Regions from separate parts of the Paenibacillus sp. FSL P2-0173 genome, predicted to be linked through region 2. Evidence: predicted binding sites of a transcription regulator. Region 2 holds the regulator's gene; each other region holds the start of a gene.

What was found. The regulator LexA, encoded in region 2, represses DNA repair genes until DNA is damaged. The targets are predictions, from matches to a motif close to CGAACATATGTTCG.
Region 1: recA (recombinase RecA) is a predicted target of LexA. The motif match lies at 1,551-1,564, and genes of this name have one in related genera.
Region 3: addB (helicase-exonuclease AddAB subunit AddB) is a predicted target of LexA. The motif match lies at 1,112-1,125, and genes of this name have one in related genera.

The regions. Positions count from the first base shown of each region.
Region 1 is NZ_JBBOYK010000002.1:232,953-235,225, forward strand. It holds gene MKX30_RS11265 (regulatory protein RecX) at 1-223, opposite strand, end outside; gene recA (recombinase RecA) at 420-1,481, opposite strand; gene MKX30_RS11275 (competence/damage-inducible protein A) at 1,724-2,273, opposite strand, start outside.
Region 2 is NZ_JBBOYK010000001.1:566,534-568,806, reverse strand. It holds gene MKX30_RS02325 (hypothetical protein) at 1-80, opposite strand, end outside; gene MKX30_RS02320 (hypothetical protein) at 121-285, opposite strand; gene MKX30_RS02315 (hypothetical protein) at 522-824, opposite strand; gene lexA (transcriptional repressor LexA) at 1,107-1,733, opposite strand; gene MKX30_RS02305 (LysM peptidoglycan-binding domain-containing protein) at 1,922-2,273, shown strand, end outside.
Region 3 is NZ_JBBOYK010000001.1:1,318,212-1,320,484, reverse strand. It holds gene MKX30_RS05795 (class I SAM-dependent rRNA methyltransferase) at 1-954, shown strand, start outside; gene addB (helicase-exonuclease AddAB subunit AddB) at 1,192-2,273, shown strand, end outside.

The DNA.
Region 1 (2,273 bases), on a different contig from region 2:
CTTTTTTATCAAATGACGTTCCTTTGAACATATTGTACTTGATCATTACATCTTCTAATACAGACAGTGAATAAGGACCAAAATGTATGATATACCTTCCACGTTTGCGTCCCTGTCCCTGCTCTACCCTAGTAATCATCAATTCCTCATGATCCGGAAAAAGAGAAATCCCTTGTTGCTTATTTGCTTCCGAAGTGTATTCATCTTCATCGTCCAACTGCAATATATTTCCCTCACTTTGAAATTCACGAAAGCAGCCTTTGAACACCTGCTACGCAAAAGTTAGATTCCACTGACAAAGCAGACTCTAGTTGATGCAAAAATGCCCTGCACAACTGTGCAGGGCATCAGAATCATGCTATTCAAACGGACGGTGCCATAACCCTGGCCCCAGTTCACAAACCAGGATTCACCGAGCTTTATTCAAGCTCCAACAATTCCTGTTCTTCCTTCGCTTGCTGTGCCAACTCTTCTTCTGTAGGCGGAACAACCGTCGTAATCAGATTGCTGGCCACCCGAATTTTTTGTTCGATCGTACTAGCAATATTCGGATTTTCCTTCAAAAATTGCTTAGCATTCTCACGTCCCTGACCAAGGCGCTCACCTTCGTAGGAATACCAGGCTCCGCTCTTGTCGACAATGTCATGCTCCGTACCGATATCGATCAGGCTACCTTCTTTGGAAATGCCCTCACCGTACATAATATCTACCTCAGCCTGACGGAAAGGAGGGGCAACTTTGTTCTTCACGACTTTAATACGTGTGCGGTTACCCACAATGTCGTTACCCATTTTCAAACTTTCAATACGACGAACATCTAAACGTACCGTAGAGTAAAACTTCAAGGCACGTCCACCTGGTGTTGTTTCAGGGTTACCGAACATAACACCTACTTTTTCACGTAGCTGGTTAATAAAAATAGCAATGGTTTTCGACTTATTAATGGCTCCAGAAAGCTTACGCAATGCCTGAGACATCAAACGTGCTTGAAGACCAACGTGGGAATCTCCCATTTCGCCTTCAATCTCTGCCTTGGGCACAAGTGCCGCTACGGAGTCAACAACTACAATGTCTACTGCTCCACTACGTACAAGAGCTTCGGCAATCTCAAGCGCCTGCTCTCCTGTATCTGGTTGCGATAGTAACAACTCATCAATATTGACACCCAGCTTGCTTGCATACGACGGATCAAGCGCATGCTCGGCGTCGATAAAGGCGGCTTGTCCGCCTGTTTTTTGCACCTCTGCGATAGCGTGAAGAGCTACTGTCGTTTTACCGGATGATTCCGGTCCGTATATTTCAATAACCCGGCCTCTTGGAAAGCCGCCCGTTCCTAACGCAATATCCAAAGCAATCGAACCACTGGGGATCGTTTCCACTTGCATGTGGGTAGACTCACCCAACTTCATAATGGAACCTTTACCAAATTGCTTTTCTATTTGACGGAGCGCCATATCCAGCGCAGCACGACGATCTGACAATAAACTCACATCCTTCATTGTTTGTACTTTAATAATACCTTGTTTTGACACGCTTGCCAAGCATTTTTTCGAACATACATTCGTTTTTTTTGTTCACACAGCTCTCTTCTACAATTACACCTGTCTCTTAAAACAAAAAAAGAACCGCTGGCAAAAGGCTTTGCAACGGTTCTTCCGATAAGATGATTATATCATGAATATCTATCTAAAACAACTCTACGACCCACACTGTACATAGATGTTTAAGAGAGTTTCTCGTTCTCTACCAGCCTGCGCCACAATCTGTACAGGATTGCTTTGACTGATCGCAGTCGGATTGTTTCACGGTTACCACTCAGTCTCAGTTCATGTACTTCCGTTTCCTTGTCGCGTTCAGCAATGCCAATATACACCAAACCGACTGGCTTCCGTTCGGAATACCCAGGCCCGGCAACACCAGTAACTGAAAGTCCAAAATCGCTGTCCATGATCATTCTCGCCTGCTCTGCAAGCACAAGGGCTACTTCCTTACTCACTGCACCTGGCGCTTGATCCCCTTCCAAATAATCATAAGGCACGTTGAGTAATTTCATCTTCATTTCATTGGAATAGCACACGATGCCACCTTGAAACATAACAGCACTGCCAGGTATAGAAGTGATGTGTTCCATCAGCATTCCACCTGTACAGCTTTCTGCCGCACTCACAGTGAGCCCGCGTTTGGCCATTAGATCTACGATAACCTTCTCCAGCGTAACATCTTCACTTGCATACATATATTCCGAAAGACGCTGCTGAATTTCTACTTCCGTA
Region 2 (2,273 bases):
GCACGCGCAATGGCTCTTTGAGTGGAACGGATGTTTAATCTTCTTCTTCTTAAATCACGTTTGCAATGTCTTCTGCTCATAATATCACCTCCCTTCAAGAAATGAAGGTACGGTTAAATCTTAGTGGCGTTTATGCTTACGCTTGGAAATTTTGATATTCAAGGCATTGGTTGCTAGTGCATTTCCGCTTCCTGTTTTAGCAGCTGCGGCTTGAAAGACTTTAACGACCAGATATCTGTTTTTCCCGATGCGATGCTTATACGTTTTAACTCTATTTCTGATCATCTGCATATCTCCTTTGCTTAGTTCTGCTATATACATATGTCAATTGTGATAGTAATGTATCAGCATAAATCTATTAAAAGCAAAAAGAAGCTAGTACCTATATTCCTAATGGATAATAAAAAAACTCATGCGAACCTGTCTTCGCCTTTTCAACTTTACGTTGCAGGAGAATGTTATAGGCAGGTCGGCATGAGTCTAATAGTGTAGATAAAGATAATAGGCAGTTAGTATGAAAATTATTTACTATTAAGAGTGTTAAGTTTTTTCTCGTAGTACGCCTCTTGAGCAAGAATATGATTCAGTTGTTCAGAGAGCTGTTTATATTCTTGGCTGTCTTCTGGATAATTATTTCTTTCGAAAATTACAGCTTCGAGTTGCTTTTCTAAATACCTGAAATGGATAAGTATTTGTATATACTTAATACGGTCGTAAGTTGTTATGTGGGAGTTCTCTTTTGCATACAAATGATCCATTGTTGGAACTACACAGCTTATGGCGATAAATATCACAACAAACGCTGAAATTATAATTTTTTTCATTTAATTCCTCCTACAGAGCTATAAGTAATTAATATACCATATTTATCTAAAACAAAGAAAGATCTATTAGTTTTGCCCATGACAGTATAGCTGCTCAAGGTCAGTGGGGAATTATTTGAGATGAGGAGGCTGATTTTTAGTAGAAAAAATAGGGATAGGTTGCTGAAATGAAAAAAAAGTTGTGAGATACATAATAAACATAATAGCAATACAAAACCGGCTTGCCCTAGGCAGCCGGTTTTATATTAGTGGATAGAATAACGGGGAAGAAAGAACGAGAAATCAGTGGAAGTCCCGGAAGAGTCCTACAACCTTGCCCAAAATGCTGACGTGTGTCAGGCGAAGCGGTTCAAAGGCTGGATTTTCAGGTTGAAGCCGGATATGATCCTTTTCTTTGTAGAAGGTTTTAACTGTAGCTTCGTCTTCATCTGTCATAGCTACAACAATATCACCATTATCAGCGGTCTGCTGCTGACGTACGATTACATAGTCTCCGTTAGCAATACCAGCTTCAATCATGCTTTCGCCTACAACAGATAACATGAATATTTTATCCTCACCAACAAAGTGTTGGGGAAGAGGAAAGTAATCTTCAATATTTTCTGTCGCCGTAATAGGAAGGCCAGCAGTTACTTTGCCGACGACGGGGACACGACTAATGGAGTAATTAATCAAGTTGCTGTTATCCGATTCGTCTTGACCGAGTAACTCAATAGCCCGTGGTTTTGTAGGATCGCGGCGAATGAGTCCTTTTTTCTCTAAACGATCCAAATGACCATGAACCGTAGAACTGGAGGCTAATCCGACAGCCTCGCCTATTTCGCGTACAGAAGGGGGGTATCCCTTTAGACGCACTTCATTGCGGATAAATTCAAGAATGGCCTGCTGGCGGCTCGAAATCTTAGACATACCGTATCAACCCCATTTAGTAACGTTTGGGAAAATTATAGCATAGAACCTCCGTTCGTACAAACATAAGTTCTAAATAATCCCTAAAAATAATTACGAACTTTTGTTCTCTTTTCTATTGAATAAAACAAATGTTCGTGTTATATTGTGAAAACATAAGAACAAACGTTTGGAGGACACAGCCAATGATGAAATATAGCACTTATCAAAGTATTTTTCCGATGAATTTAGAAAATTTACAGGAGACTCGAAAAGAGGGTAGGGCACGTTTTATGCAGATTATTACCAATACTCTTTTACTTAAGCTTCTTATTATAGTGATTGTTGCTTGGATTGCAGGGGCAGGTGTACTTACAGTTTTCGCGGCACCTTCAGCTTCCAAGGAAGAAGTGACTAAACTGACCGTACAACCTGGGGATACGTTGTGGGAGATTGCCGCAAATCATAAACCGGAACGAATGGATACACGGGTATATATAGAAGGAATTGTGCGGATTAACGGTTTGGAGGATCGGGGAGTGCAGGCAGGTCAGGTACTCA
Region 3 (2,273 bases), 750 kb from region 2:
GAAGTAGTGGGTCCTGTTGGTATATATGAGCGAAGTGATGTATCCATCCGTGAGCTGGAAGGATTGGAACAAACGAAGGGTCCTTTGTACGGTGATTGCCCGCGTCATGTGGTAGTGACGGAAAATGGCCTGCAAATCAAGGTTGATATCGTAGAGGGCCAGAAGACGGGTTATTTCTTTGACCAGCGTGAAAATCGTGCGGCCATAGCACCGTTGATGACAGGTTGGGGAGCACGTAGTGGAATTACGCTACAAGAAGTAGCTGCAGACTCAGGGGATGCGGGCACAACGGTCATGAAGCCAGTGAATAAAAGTGGTAAGGTTGTTGAATTCCCATTCTGGGATGGCGCAACCGTATTGGAATGTTTTTCGCACACGGGAAGCTTTACGCTCAATGCATGTAAACATGGTGCTAAAAAAGTAACTTGTCTTGATATTTCTGAGCATGCGATTGAAAGTGCGCGGGATAATGTCAAGCTGAACGGTTTTGAGGAACGCGTTGAGTTTGTCGTCGACGATGCTTTTCAATATTTGCGCAATCAAGTGAAAGGTGTAGAGGAACGCAATGCACGAGCCGGGGGCAAAGGAGATACATCCAAGCCGCTGACAGCAGGTGGCGGACGCACCTTTGACGTGGTCATTCTTGATCCGCCAGCCTTTGCCAAAACGAAGAACGCTGTCAAAGGAGCTACACGTGGATATAAAGATATCAACCTGCACGGGATGAAGCTGGTCAATGAGGGCGGCTATCTGGTGACAGCGAGCTGCTCATTCCATATGCGGCCAGAGTTGTTTTTAGATACCATTAAGGAAGCGGCGGCAGATGCCGGCAAAATCCTTCGTCTGGTAGACTGGAGAGCGGCTGGTAAGGACCATCCTCAAATTTTGGGTGTGGAGGAAGGCCATTACTTGAAATTCGCCATCTTTGAGGTGCGCAGCCGGACACAGCTGTAGGTTTCATACAAGGTCAAAGTCAATCGCCTTTTTGGTGATTAAATAGGTAAAATAGACTCGTTTAGGTATAAATCAGTCCTGTAGAGAAGGCATGCACCAAGCCAATCTGCGGGACTGATTTGTTTTTTTAGAGGGAGGAAGAATTGCTACAACATGGCAAACGTACGTTCTTTTCTCCCTTGCCTGATATGCTATACTGTTTAATAGAATGTTGTTCGTTGGAAAGGAGGCCGCATCATGTCGGTTCGCTTGTTGATTGGCCGCTCTGGGAGTGGTAAAAGTACGTTAATCCGCAATGAAATGACGTCTATGTTACGCGAGGAGCCGCTAGGTAAGCCTATGCTGTTACTTGTACCGGAGCAATCGTCATTTGCTTCTGAGCATGCGTTACTTACAGAATCCGGAAACGGTATTCAGGGGTCGGTGCGCGCCCAAGTGATGGGATTTCATCGTCTTGCCTATTTAGTTATGCAGGAAACCGGGGGTTCAGCACTGGTGCCTGTAACGGAAGAAGGCAAGAAGATGCTTTTATATAAAATTATTCGTCGTCGCAAGGATGAACTGAGTTTGTTTAAGGATTCGGGAGACCAGCTCGGCTTTGTGGATCGGTTGAATACATTGTTTACGGAGCTAAAGCAGTATGGAAATGATACTCGGTCTGTACCGGAGCAACTGGAGCGAATGAACGCTGCTGGAGAGTCAACTCCGATTTTGCGCGGCAAGCTCAAAGATATCAGTCTAATCTATGAGGATTTTGAACGAGAGCTGACGCTTAAATATATTGACGGTGAAGATACGCTGCGCATGCTGGCAGAACAGATTGCTGAGTCTTCCCTTGTGCGTGGGGCAGATATTTGGATGGATGGCTACCGCAGGTTTACACCACATGAATACAAGGTGGTGGAGCAGCTTATGCTGCACGCTTCTTCGTTGACGGTGGCGCTGACTTGCAACCGCAGCTACGAGAGCGGACAGCTTCCGCATGAGCTGGATTTGTTTCATCCCTCAGCGGCTACGTATGTAAAGCTCAAAGGAATGGCAGACGAGCTGATGATAGAGACGCAGACACAATTACTGCGCCCTGATCCGCTGCCGAGATTTAAGGAGCGTCCGGCGTTGGCGTATTTGGAGGCTAACTTTGAACATCGTACAGGGTTACGGAATCAGGAACAATGGATGCGGCTGCAGCAGCTACGAGAGCAGTGGACAGAAGAACAGCCGGAAGGCATAAAACTGTACACTGCGGCTAATCGCCGTGCAGAGCTGGAAGGGGCTGTACGCGAAATGCGTCGTCTGGCCCGAGATGAGGGCGCTCGTTA